One region of the Pseudoalteromonas fenneropenaei genome, then DNA from elsewhere that is predicted to be linked to it. Evidence: predicted binding sites of a transcription regulator. Region 1 holds the regulator's gene; each other region holds the start of a gene.

Evidence for each region. Region 1 encodes ArgR, which controls arginine synthesis, uptake and breakdown. Its sites were predicted from a motif close to ANTGAATANNTATTCANT; they were not measured.
Region 2: the regulator ArgR is predicted to act here: its motif matches at 1,257-1,274, upstream of ACFOEE_RS00915 (OadG family protein).
Region 3: the regulator ArgR is predicted to act here: its motif matches at 1,406-1,423, upstream of ACFOEE_RS16540 (aspartate aminotransferase family protein).
Region 4: the regulator ArgR is predicted to act here: its motif matches at 1,082-1,099, upstream of gltB (glutamate synthase large subunit).

The regions. Positions count from the first base shown of each region.
Region 1 covers NZ_JBHRSD010000010.1:360,625-363,828, forward strand. The annotation lists gene mdh (malate dehydrogenase) at 1-864, opposite strand, end outside; gene argR (transcriptional regulator ArgR) at 1,236-1,703, shown strand; gene ACFOEE_RS05750 (Dyp-type peroxidase) at 1,700-2,611, opposite strand; gene ACFOEE_RS05755 (ABC transporter ATP-binding protein) at 2,708-3,204, opposite strand, start outside.
Region 2 covers NZ_JBHRSD010000001.1:206,078-209,281, reverse strand. The annotation lists gene csrA (carbon storage regulator CsrA) at 1-162, shown strand, start outside; gene ACFOEE_RS00920 (YcxB family protein) at 339-806, opposite strand; gene ACFOEE_RS00915 (OadG family protein) at 1,307-1,555, shown strand; gene oadA (sodium-extruding oxaloacetate decarboxylase subunit alpha) at 1,559-3,204, shown strand, end outside.
Region 3 covers NZ_JBHRSD010000031.1:22,450-25,653, forward strand. The annotation lists gene ACFOEE_RS16540 (aspartate aminotransferase family protein) at 1-1,174, opposite strand, end outside; gene ACFOEE_RS16545 (HDOD domain-containing protein) at 1,504-2,676, opposite strand; gene ACFOEE_RS16550 (anthranilate synthase component II) at 2,871-3,204, opposite strand, start outside.
Region 4 covers NZ_JBHRSD010000011.1:338,314-341,517, reverse strand. The annotation lists gene ACFOEE_RS07290 (Grx4 family monothiol glutaredoxin) at 168-509, shown strand; gene gltB (glutamate synthase large subunit) at 1,234-3,204, shown strand, end outside.

The DNA of each region.
Region 1 (3,204 bases):
TTCGAACGCACTTAGCGTGCCGTAAGAAAGGATCTCTTCAACACCGTTTTTACCTAGACGAACTGGGTGTGCAAAGTAAGGAGCATCACCATTCTCAACTGCAACGTAAGCGTAATCGATTACGTTTGCTTCGCCTTGTAGGCCTCTCACTAGCGAGAAGCAGAAACGTGCTGCTGCAGCGCCCATTGAAAGTGTTGCTGAACCGCCACCTGCTTTTGCGTTAACTACTTCAGTACCTGCGTTTTGGATACGTGGTGTTAATGCAGCAACTTCTTCAGCTGTAAACTCAACACCCTCAACTTGTGAGAGTAGAGGTAGAATCGTAGTGCCTGAGTGACCGCCGATCACAGGTACTTTCACCTTAGCAACGTCTAGACCTTTAAGCTCAGCAACAAACGCCTCTGAACGGATCACGTCAAGTGTCGTTACACCGAAGATACGGCCAGCGTCATACACACCTGCTTTTTTGAATACTTCAGCAACGATAGGTACTGTGCCGTTAACTGGGTTAGTGATGATACCAACAAGTGCTTTAGGACAGTTTTTCACCATACCTTCAGCAAGTGCTTTCACGATACCTGCGTTAACATTGAATAGATCAGCACGGTCCATACCTGGCTTACGTGGCATACCCGCTGGTACTAGAACGATGTCAGCATCAACTAGCGCTGCGTCTAAATCGTCTTTACCAAAACCTGCAACTTTAACTGCAGTTGGGATATGAGAAAGATCAACTGCAACACCTGGAACAACAGGCGCTACGTCGTAAAGCGCTAGCTCAGAACCAGCTGGTAAACCATTTTTAAGTAGTAGAGACAGCGCTTGGCCGATACCACCAGCGGCACCTAATACAGCAACTTTCATGGGAATTCTCCGTAATTTGGGGTAGGGATAAAAAGTGCCCTAAAGATAATGAAAAGCACCGATAAAAACAAATTAATCCTGCTTATATTCAAGATTTTTTCGACCATAGTTGTAAACATCTTGCCACTGTCTGGTGATATTACGCTACAAGTTAGCAGCTCAATGCGAATTTAGCCCTACAACAAAATATAAAACGGGTTAGGTTAGCGAACTGTAACCTTGCTATGCGCTCAAAAAACATCGCACCAATTTAAACCAACCCGACCCCGCTGCTTTAACACAGCAGACCACAACTTTGCCTGACAATACTTGGGCAATTGCATGGATTTGTGTAGAATCGTATTGATACCGTGAGAGAAAAGAGAACAGTAATGCAACCCCAAGAAAAGCAAGAAGCACTTGTCCGCGCGTTTAAAGCCCTTCTAAAAGAAGAAAACTTTGGTTCACAAGGCGAAATTGTCGATGCCTTAAAAGATCAAGGCTTTGACAATATCAGCCAAAGCAAAGTGTCACGTATGCTGAGTAAGTTTGGTGCAGTGCGAACGCGCAATGCCAAACAGGAAATGGTGTACTGTTTACCGGTCGAAATGGGTGTACCAACCGCAAAGAGCCCACTGCGTCAGTTGGTGATAGACATAGTCCACAACGAAATGATGATCATCATTCGCACCAGCCCGGGCGCAGCGCAATTAATCGCTCGTTTACTGGATTCGTTGAGTAAAGCAGATGGCGTACTTGGCACTATCGCAGGCGACGATACCATTTTTATTGCGCCTGCCAAAGTCACTGAAATCGACGCCACCATGGAGCGCGTGCGCACTTTGTTTGATAACGTCTAATTAGGCTTGGCCATATACCGAATAAAATGCTGTGAGGGCGCGAAAAATGCAGCGCCCATATCACTCACGCAATAATCCAACCAACGGTCATAACATAGCTCATTGCCTAAACGTTTAGCTAACACCAGCTCAAGCCCATCACCGTGCGCAGAACAGCTCAGCCACAGACTACCCTGAGTATAAACATCGCCAAACGGCATACTTTGGTTTAATACCAATGCCCGACCATGTTCATCTTTAAGCTCGCTTAAACAGGCATGACTATCTGGGCGCGGTGGCATCAATAAGCTGTTATCAAGCCGAGTACGCCCCATAATTTGTTCTTGTTCTTCCAGCGTTAAACGTTGCCAGTTGTGCATATCAAACTTGTTACGCAGCACATGCACATAACTGCCTTGGTCGTCCCATTGTCCGGGATTATGAACCAACGCGACTAAACGCTTATCACGCCCATGCGGGGTATCCGCACCATAAATAAAACCATTAAAGTCGCGACCGTCCAAAAACCGAAAGCAGCGTACCTGTGATACCAGCTCCACACCGCTTGCCAACAGCTGCAGTACCCGCTGGGCAAATAAATGATTGACGTCTTCACGGTCTGAACGCACCACGAGCATCAGGTCAACCGGTTGGCTATGAACGCTATGCTCACTGTGCGGAAAATGCGGAAAACTACGCAAACTACTAGGAATATACTCGGGATAAAGATGCGGCCAGTACTGCGCGCCAATGGCAATAAAGCTTGAGATCATAGATTCCGAAAAGCGGTCACTGAACTCATCAAGCAACAGTAAATAGTCCGCCAGCGCTTCGCGCACAGCTTCGTCATGCCCTTCTAAGACATTAAAAAATAAATGTAAGCCATGCAGATTTGCCTCTGCACAGACTCCAGATTGTGCTTGCGCCATAAGACGACACACCCCAGCTTATTGTTATTCGGCAACTGTGCTTGAAGATGGTTGCAACATTGCTTAGCGGATCGCGCTACCTCTAGCCATCACAAGCTAAGCTTCGTGCGCAAAATAGGTAACAGCGTGCGGTTCAACTTCAACCGCCAAAGCCGCATTCACGTCAATGGCATGCCGAGCTGATTGTTGTAATTCTAAAGCCTGATCTTCGATTACAATTGTATAGCTATAGTCTAGCCCTAAATAGCGCTGTTGTAATAGCTCGATTTGATGGTTTTCGCCATTTATCAAGCGCATATGTTGCGGCCGCAAGTAAACTTGACCTGTGCTATGGGCAGCTAAAGGCTGGCTTGAATGTATCACACCAAAATTCGTACTAACTTGATAATCTGAGATTTTTTTGGCATCAAGATAAACCCCTTGCCCCATAAATTCCGCTACGTAGCGATTTGCGGGGGCGCGATACAGCGCTTCGGCGCTATCTAACTGAGCAATTTTACCTTGCTCCATAATTGCCAGTTTATCGGCAAAAGCAAACGCCTCTTCGCGCGAATGCGTTACAAATATCGCCGCTACGCCCTGTTGTTTAATGA
Region 2 (3,204 bases), on a different contig from region 1:
ACACTTATGATTGGTGATGAAGTGACAGTAACGGTTTTAGGTGTTAAAGGAAACCAAGTCCGTATCGGTGTTAACGCGCCAAAAGATGTTTCGGTACACCGTGAAGAAATCTACATGCGAATTCAAGCTGAAAAAACAGGCCCTTCTTCAGACAATATGTAACTGTCTTTAAATCATAGGTCATTGCAGTGCACTGTATTAATAACCTCAGAGTTATTGAGTTAAATTATTACAAGGCAGCTTGCTGAGGTTTTAAGAGCATGGATACTCGCAAAATCGACCCTTTGATGTGACGGCCATAGGCAAGTTTAGATGCATATGAAAAAGTAGCCAAATGGCTACTTTTTTGCTTTATTAATAATGTAATCAATAACCTGCTCTTCCATATGCGAAGCGCTTAAATAGTGATTTCCTCTAGCGGAGGAAAAAACCACACCACTGTTAGTCCGCACAACAGCAGTAATATCAGCCCATAGCCACTGCATTTTATTGCCGCGATTCTCTGTTTTGATCCCTTGCTCATCAATTATCACTTGTACGTCTGTACCAGCAGCTCGCGACCACATTTGTCGCGTAACCCACCAAGGTTCCTGAAAGTAATTAGCCACACATTCCAATATAGCCAGCATGATCAAAAAAGTACCGAGATAATGATCTTTAAGGCCATAAATAGAAAACATACCTAGCCCGACCAATAACAGCAGTAATGCATATCGTGGCATTTTTTTCGGTGTTAACGGTGCACAACTTTGAAAGCACTCACGGTAAAAAGGTTTGTCTAAGGTATAACTAAAGGAATAACGCATGTTGTCACCACAGCTACAGTTTTCGCTATTATATACCTTTCCTACTTGAAGTTGCAGCGGCGTTGGTGGCGTTCCTCGCGCCATTCACATAGGGTGTCTATGCTCATTGCGACTCGCTTACTAGCCGTCTATCTGTAACTTCAAGTTATTAGGGGATCGCACACTCCAAATTTGGTTCCTAAGCTTGAGCCACTTCGCTTTGAACAGCCATGTTCCTGTGGGTAAATTAGTCATTAATTGGTATTACCATTTTCTGGCTAAATAATAACACTCTTCTATATTGATAAGCGGGTGTTAGTGCCAAGTATTGATTGTGAATATTTTGAGTATTTTTCATGTTGATACCACTTTTGTCGCCTTTTTAAGCTAACTCAATGAAAAAAAAGAAAAACATCATTGGTAATACCAATTGACATTTAGCTGGACAGTGTGGGTGTGTTTGATATTATCATGGAATAAATATTCATAAAAAAAGATTAACTATTCTATCTGGGGGCCGCATGGATGTTTCAGCAACGTTACTGACAGCAGCAAATATCATGGTAACAGGCATGGTAGGGGTATTTTTGTTCCTCTCCTTGCTGATTTTCATTGTCAAACTAGTAGCACGTTGGTGTGTTGAAGAAGCGCCAGTGATTACGAAAAAACCTGCAACAAAGCAAACTTTACCTGGACAAGTTCCTGCAACGCATGTGGCGGTTATCAGCGCTGCTATTGCGCAATACAAAAAACAACATCAACAGGAGTAACTTATGACGCAGCTTAAACTTACTGAACTGGTGCTTCGCGATGCACACCAGTCGTTACTTGCGACCAGAATGCGACTTGAAGACATGCTACCTATCGCAGAAAAGTTGGATAAGGTTGGTTATTGGTCGATGGAATCTTGGGGAGGGGCAACATTTGATGCCTGTATTCGCTATCTTGGTGAAGATCCTTGGTATCGCATTCGCGCATTGAAAGAAGCTATGCCTAACACGCCGCAACAAATGTTGCTGCGTGGTCAAAATTTACTTGGGTATCGCCATTATGCCGATGACGTGGTTGAAAAGTTTGTTGAACGTGCGCATCAAAGTGGTGTAGATGTGTTTCGCATCTTCGACGCAATGAACGACATGCGTAATTTGCAAACGGCAATACGTGCGGCGGTCAAAGTTGGCGCCCATGCGCAAGGTACCATCTCGTATACGGTCAGCCCAGTACATACGCTAGATATGTGGCTAAAACAAGCAAAACAGCTGGAAGAGATGGGTTGCCAATCGATTTGTATTAAAGATATGGCGGGGCTGTTGAAACCCTACGATGCTGAGCAGCTGATCTTAGGCTTGAAAAGTACAGTTTCTCTGCCAATTGCAATGCAATGTCATGCTACGACTGGCTTAAGTACTGCAACTTACCAAAAAGCCATTGACGCTGGGATTGATATGCTTGATACCGCGATTTCGTCAATGAGTATGACTTACGGTCACAGTGCCACAGAAACCATAGTTGCTATCACAGAAGGTATGGCGCGTGATACCGGATTAGATCTTGCCTTGCTGGAGGAAATAGCCAGCTATTTCCGCGACGTGCGGAAAAAATATGCCGCGTTTGAAGGTAGTTTAAAAGGCGTGGATGGTCGTATTCTGCTGGCGCAAGTGCCAGGCGGGATGCTAACTAATATGGAAAGTCAGCTGCGTGAACAGGGGGCTGAGCAGCGTCTTGATGAAGTGTTATTGGAAATTCCTAAGGTACGTCAAGATCTTGGCTACATCCCATTAGTGACGCCTACCTCCCAAATTGTTGGCACTCAGGCGGTGTTAAATGTGTTAAGTGGTGAGCGCTACAAATCTATCACTAAAGAAACCGCTGGGGTGTTAAAAGGCGAATATGGTTTGACGCCTGCGCCAGTTGATACGGCACTACAGCAACGCGTATTGGAGGGCGCGCAAGCCATCACATGCCGCCCTGCAGATTTATTACAGCCAGAACTGGCTGTGCTTGAAAGTGAGCTGTTAGCCAAAGCCAAAACTGAGCAAATAGCTCTTGCTGATGAAGTTATTGACGATGTATTGACCTATGCCTTATTCCCGCAAGTAGGTTTGAAATTCCTGAAAAACCGCCACAATCCAGAGGCTTTCGAGCCCAAACCGGGTTTAGTGACTACAGCTGCTACACCAACCGCGGCGCCCGCAGCCCGCCAAGGTAGTAGCGAGCGCTATAGTGTGCAAGTTGATGGTAAAGTTTACGATGTGGTGGTAGCACCAGGTGGCGCGTTGCAAAGCGTAAAAGTAAGTGACAGTGAATTGCTGCCGCAATCGGCCTCGCTGGTATCAGAAGAAACCCTCAATGCTCCGCTGGCAGGTAATATCGTCAAAATAAAAGTCAAAGCGGGTGATACAGTGAGCAAGGGCGATGT
Region 3 (3,204 bases), on a different contig from region 1:
CGAAGCGTGCCATGCCGTCACGAATATCTGCTTCTGGAATAACCAGAGACGGTGCGAAGCGGATCACATCTGCCCCAGCCACCAATACCATCAAGTTTTCATTGATAGCAGCAGTTAAGAAATCTTTTGCTTTGCCTTTGTAGGCATCAGTAACCACAGCACCAATCAATAACCCTTTGCCGCGGATCTCGCTAAATACCGCATATTTGTCATTAATTGCCGAAAGTAACTCACGGAACAGTACTGCTTTTTGCTTTACGCCATCCAGCACTTCTTTGGTGTTCACAGTATCAAATGCCGCTTCTGCAACCGCACACGCCAATGGGTTACCACCGTAGGTTGAACCGTGCGTACCCACTTTTAAGTGTTCTGCCAGCGCGGTAGTGGTTAACATCGCACCAATTGGGAAACCGCCTCCCAGCGCTTTGGCCGAAGTCAGAATGTCCGGTGTCACACCTAGCCCTTGATAAGCATAAAGCTCACCCGTACGGCCCACACCCGTTTGCACTTCATCAAAAATTAATAGCGCATTGTGCTTATCGCACAGCGCACGTACACCTTTCACAAATTCAGCTTCAGGTGACACGATACCCCCTTCGCCTTGTAACGGCTCCATCATTACTGCACAGGTATTGTCAGAAATAATGGCTTCAAGAGCGCTTAAGTCGTTGTAATCAACATGCACGATATCGGCTGGTTTTGGTCCAAAACCGTCTGAGTAAGCAGCTTGACCACCGACACTCACAGTAAAGAAAGTACGGCCATGGAAGCCCTTGTAGAAAGCAATGATTTGCGATTTTTGTGCGCCAAAACGGTCTTGTGCAACACGACGGGCTAATTTAAGTGCCGCCTCGTTTGCTTCTGCGCCTGAGTTAGCAAAATACACTTTTTCCGCAAATGTCGCATCGACCAATTTCTTCGCTAAACGTAAGGCAGGCTCATTGGTCATAACGTTAGATAAGTGCCAAAGCTTTTCACCTTGCTCTTTTAAAGCCGCAACCAAGGCCGGATGACAATGACCAAGACAGTTCACCGCAATGCCGCCTGCAAAATCAACATACTCACGGCCTTGCTGGTCCCACACGCGTGACCCTTGGCCGCGTACTGGGATCACTGCCGAAGGGGCATAGTTAGGTACCATTACTTGATCAAATAATTCGCGACTGACTGACATCTTATGTTCACTCCTCTTGGCTGGCTATTACCGTGTCCTCATGCTTATCAGTAAAGCACTGATAGCGTGATGCGGTGAATATTTTTCAGCTCACTCGCACCCACGGCGCACTTTTTGTTCTGCCATTATTTCAGAAAAAAATCCCTTTGTCTCATAGAAAACTTTCATGGAGCCTTTGATTTTCAAGGGGTTGAGATAGATTTTCAACAACAGTGAATAACTATGAAAGGTGATGAATAAAAATTTACTGAGGGCTTACGAGTGCTTAGCTGATATCCCTAATTTTATGCAGCACTCGCAATGATGAATGAATAGTCGTAAAAAATTTTTTAATTAATCGTCAGTTGTAAGGTCTGATAGCTACATTTTGCCAACTTATCTAACGCATCTGGACCGATATCAAGGTAATCAAACCAAATCTTCACTTCGTCTGGCTCAATTAGGTTATTCTCTTTTAGTACCAAATATTGCGCATAGCCTTGTGCTTGTTTAAGCACTTGGGTGAGCGGTAATGGATCTGCCAATGGCTCACTATTAGGCAAGTAATGTAGGGCAAACTGTTCCATCACCGCAGAAAACGGCAAATAGCGAAAGCCCATTTTTTCTATTAGCTGCTTTGACAACTGCATACTGTCGTACATTAATAAGTTACGTAAATATAAAGCGTCAGGCTGCAAGCCCAACAGTGCAGTATGCAGATCCTTTTTATTGTTGTCGCGAGCTATTTGTACCTTATTTTGCCACACCGCTTCAAAAGTACGTAAATACAACCGCGTCGCCGCGATTTTGCCTAAATCAAGCAACATTCCGAGTGTAAAAGCTTGCTGTGGGTGCACACCTTGCAGCTCTGCCAGTTCACGAGCAGCGATGGCCGTCGACATAGATAAATCCCGCAACTTGCGCTTTAACAATGGAAAAGGCTCAGTTGCATGGGGCATCCAGTGTCGCATCGCAAAGGTTGGGATCACCAATTGTAGGTTTTCTAAGCCAAGATAACGTAGCGCCAGCGCTGGAGTATCGACTTTCACCGCAGTGCTGGTACCGCGTTGCTTGCGATATTGGGGTAAATTAACCAAAGACACTAAATCACGACCAAGCCAAGGTAGGTCATTCACCAAAGGTTCCAAGCGACTGACGGACGCGGATTTAACCGCCAAAATATCTAAAATAGTTGGTACGGTATCCTGAATGCCGACCACTTCTTGGTAAAGATTGTCTAAGTCTTCACGTTTTTTGTTGATGACGTTTTCTATCACTTGATGCAAATGACTACTGGCTTTAGCAATGTACTTAAGATGGCTGGTGTTTTGTTGCTGACGTTTCGCCGACGCGGCAATTTCTACCTCAAGCAAAGTACGTTGTGGCACATCCTCACCAAAGTTCAAATCAAAGGTATGAATATAACCTATCTGCTGTTGCGCAAAACTGTGACTTATCAGTAAATCATGGGCGCGCTGCGCCAGAGCTTGCGCCATTCTTGCTTGGCGGATGTCATCTGTCATGTGACCCGTGTCTCTCTTATTCTTGCTGCGCTGGTAATATCCGTACGCTTGTGTGCTCTCAAACCTAGATGGTTGCGGTCATGCCAGCCAAAATTATAAATCGCTGGGGCTTGGACTGCATCATAGCAGATATCATCCAAAACCATTAATTTACGCGGACACTATGCAATAAATCGAACTAATTAACTTATAGGTTAGAAGCGGCGTAGAAAGTTAGCAAGTAGTTCAATACCTTGTTCCGTTAAGATAGCCTCGGGATGAAATTGTACCCCCTCTAAAGCTAAGTCTTTGTGTAACAAGCCCATAATTTCGTCTTGTTGGCCCTCTGCGGTTTGTGTCCATGCGGTGACTTGCAAACAGTCAGGTACACTTTCTGGAGCAACAACTAAAGAGTGATAGCGACACACCGCAAAATCCCTGGGTAAACCTTGAAACATGCCTTGATTGTTGTGATGTAAGCGTGAGGTTTTACCATGCATCACTTGCTTGGCTCGCACCACTTGCGCCCCCACCGCTTGGGCAATGGTT
Region 4 (3,204 bases), on a different contig from region 1:
GCGAATCGACTATATAGTGATACTATAATTCCCGAGTATTTTACTCAAGTTTTGGCAAACAGCAATGCCAAAGCCTATGACAATTTTTTGAACACGGCTGGTCAGAGCCTCATTTAGCTTAAGTGCTGCCAATTGGCCGTAGATTATCGTCACATTCGAGGTTAATAATGGAAACCATTGAAAAGATTAAACAGCAAATCGCCGAAAACCCAATTATCCTATATATGAAAGGCTCTCCTAAGCTGCCTAACTGTGGTTTTTCAGCACAAGCTTCCCAAGCGTTGATGGCGTGTGGCGAGCAATTTGCTTACGTTGACATTCTGCTTAACCCGGATATCCGCGCTGAACTACCGCACTACGCAAATTGGCCAACTTTCCCACAATTATGGGTTGAAGGTGAGCTTATCGGTGGTTGTGATATCATAGTTGAAATGTTCCAACGTGGTGAGCTACAACCGCTTATCACTGAAACGGCAGCTAAATATAAAAAAGCTGACGAGCAAGCCTAAGCGCTTTGCTGTAAGGGTGGGCAAAGCTCACCCTAACGCCTTTTACTTCGCCTAATGTGTTCCTTCGCCTAAGTAGCCCTTCGTTTAATTTCTCCTCGCAGTAGAGTCATCAGGTTTATCAACACTGATTGTCTTTGTTCATTTTTGTTTCCTAATTAGCGCTGCCGTTCATCATTATTTTGAAATAATGTGCGGATCACTTTGCTCAATTAGGCCCTAACCTTAGTGCACTTAGATGCCTTGGTTTACGCATACGTAAAGTAAACTATGCAATTATGCACACTGTGTTTACGTTCTGCTAAATCGGTTGTATCTCGCTAAGCGCCCAGTCGGCGGGTGTTTGAGCGTTATTAAGCCTTTTATATAATTCTGTCCAGTCACTTTTTGTGAATATAAATTCACTGTTGCAGTGGTTTACGTTTACGTCAACTGCCATCATTTGGTGAGTTTGGTTTACATAAAGTTAAAAATGACACCAGTGTCATATGCCAAATTGGTGTCATTTCCCCGCTGCTGTTAGCAATCTGCAAAAAGTTGGTAAGTTATCTATATTATTGAAAAATATTCATCATAATGAATATGTATTCATTTTGTTGTTGACGTGTTGCAATGAAATCGCTAGCTTTGAAGTTCTGCCAGTTCCGTCGCAATACTTTCGCAAGACAGTGCCAAGACGCCAAGTCCGTGTGTAACAAGCTGGCAGTTGTAGCAAGGGGAGGAGTCTATGTTATACGACTCAGCACTAGAAAAAGATAATTGTGGATTTGGGCTTATTGCTCAGATCAATGGGCAGGCCAGCCATAAGCTGATCCGTACCGCCATTCAGGGCTTAGACCGCATGCAACATCGCGGTGGTATTGCAGCAGACGGGAAAACCGGCGATGGTTGTGGTTTGCTTTTGCAAAAACCGGATAGTTTCTTCCGCGCTATTGCGCAGGAGAATGACTGGCGTTTAGGTAAAAACTACGCGGTGGGGATGTTGTTTTTAAACGCAGACCCAATATTGGCGAATGCCTCTCGCGAAGTGATCAACGAAGAATTAGAAAAAGAAACCCTGACTTTGGTTGGTTGGCGCGATGTGCCTACCGATCCGAGTATGCTTGGTCCTATCGCCATGAAACAGTTGCCAAAATTTGAGCAAGTGTTTGTTAGCGCGCCAGAAGGGTGGCGACCAAAAGATTTAGAACGTCGTTTATACGTGGCACGACGCCGAATAGAAAAACGCCTTGAGCAGGATAAACAGTTTTACGTCAGCAGTTTGTCAGGGCTTGTCACAGTTTACAAAGGTTTGATGATGCCAGCCGACTTGCCGCGTTTCTATCGCGACTTGGCGGATATGCGCATGACCTCGGCGATTTGCGTGTTCCATCAACGCTTCTCGACCAATACCCAACCGCGTTGGCCGCTTGCGCAGCCGTTTCGCTTTCTAGCTCATAATGGTGAAATCAACACCATTACTGGCAACCGTCAGTGGGCGCGTGCGCGTGCTTATAAATTCGCTTCACCGCTTATTCCTGATTTACAAACAGCAGCGCCATTTGTTAACGAAACAGGTTCTGACTCGTCAAGTTTAGATAACATGCTAGAGCTGTTTTTAGCGGGTGGTATGGACTTATTCCGTGCCATGCGCTTACTTGTGCCGCCAGCATGGCAGAAAAACCGTGCCATGGATGATGACCTAAGAGCGTTTTACGACTTTAACTCAATGCACATGGAACCATGGGATGGACCCGCTGGTATCGTCATGTCGGATGGTCGTTTTGCTGCCTGTAACCTTGACCGCAATGGCCTTCGTCCAGCTCGTTATGTGATAACCCAAGACGGCTTTATTACTTTGGCTTCTGAAGTCGGTATTTGGGATTATGCCCCTGACGAAGTGATTGAGAAAGGCCGCGTAGGTCCAGGCGAATTATTAGTCATAGATACTTTGCATGGCAAAATCTGGCAATCAGACGAAATCGACCAAGATTTAAAATCACGCCATCCTTACAAAGCGTGGCTGGAGCAAAACGTTAAGCGTTTGGTGCCATTTGAGCAGCTTGATGACTCTCAGGCTGGCAATCGCGATTTAGACGCTGCGACCTTATTGACCTATCAAAAACTCTTTGGTTTTAGCAATGAAGAACTAGACCAAGTGATCCGTGTGATGGGTGAAATTGGTCAAGAAGCCACCGGATCGATGGGCGACGATACCCCATTTGCGGTGTTGTCCGAAGGCACTCGCTCACTGTTCGATTATTTCCGTCAACAGTTTGCACAGGTCACTAATCCGCCAATTGATCCTCTGCGGGAAAACCACGTGATGTCGCTGGCGACTTGTATTGGTCGTGAACAGAATGTGTTTAATGAAACCACAGGCCATGCCAAGCGTTTGCAGTTTGAGTCTCCCATTCTAATGTACTCAGATATGCAGCAGTTGCTCAGTGCCAATGGCGCTTATTACGCACATTGCAAAATTGACCTGAACTACAGTGATGAAGAAGGTTTACATGCAGCACTGCTACGAGTCTGTGATGAAGCAGAAGAAAAAGCCCGCAGTGGCTGTGTACTGCTGGTATTGACGGACCGCCATATCAGTGCCGACACTTTACCTATTCCAGCTGCAATGGCTGTGGGGGCGGTGCAGCAACGCTTGGTGAACAAAAACTTGCGTTGTGACGCTAATATCATTATTGAAACAGGTGCAGCACGCGAC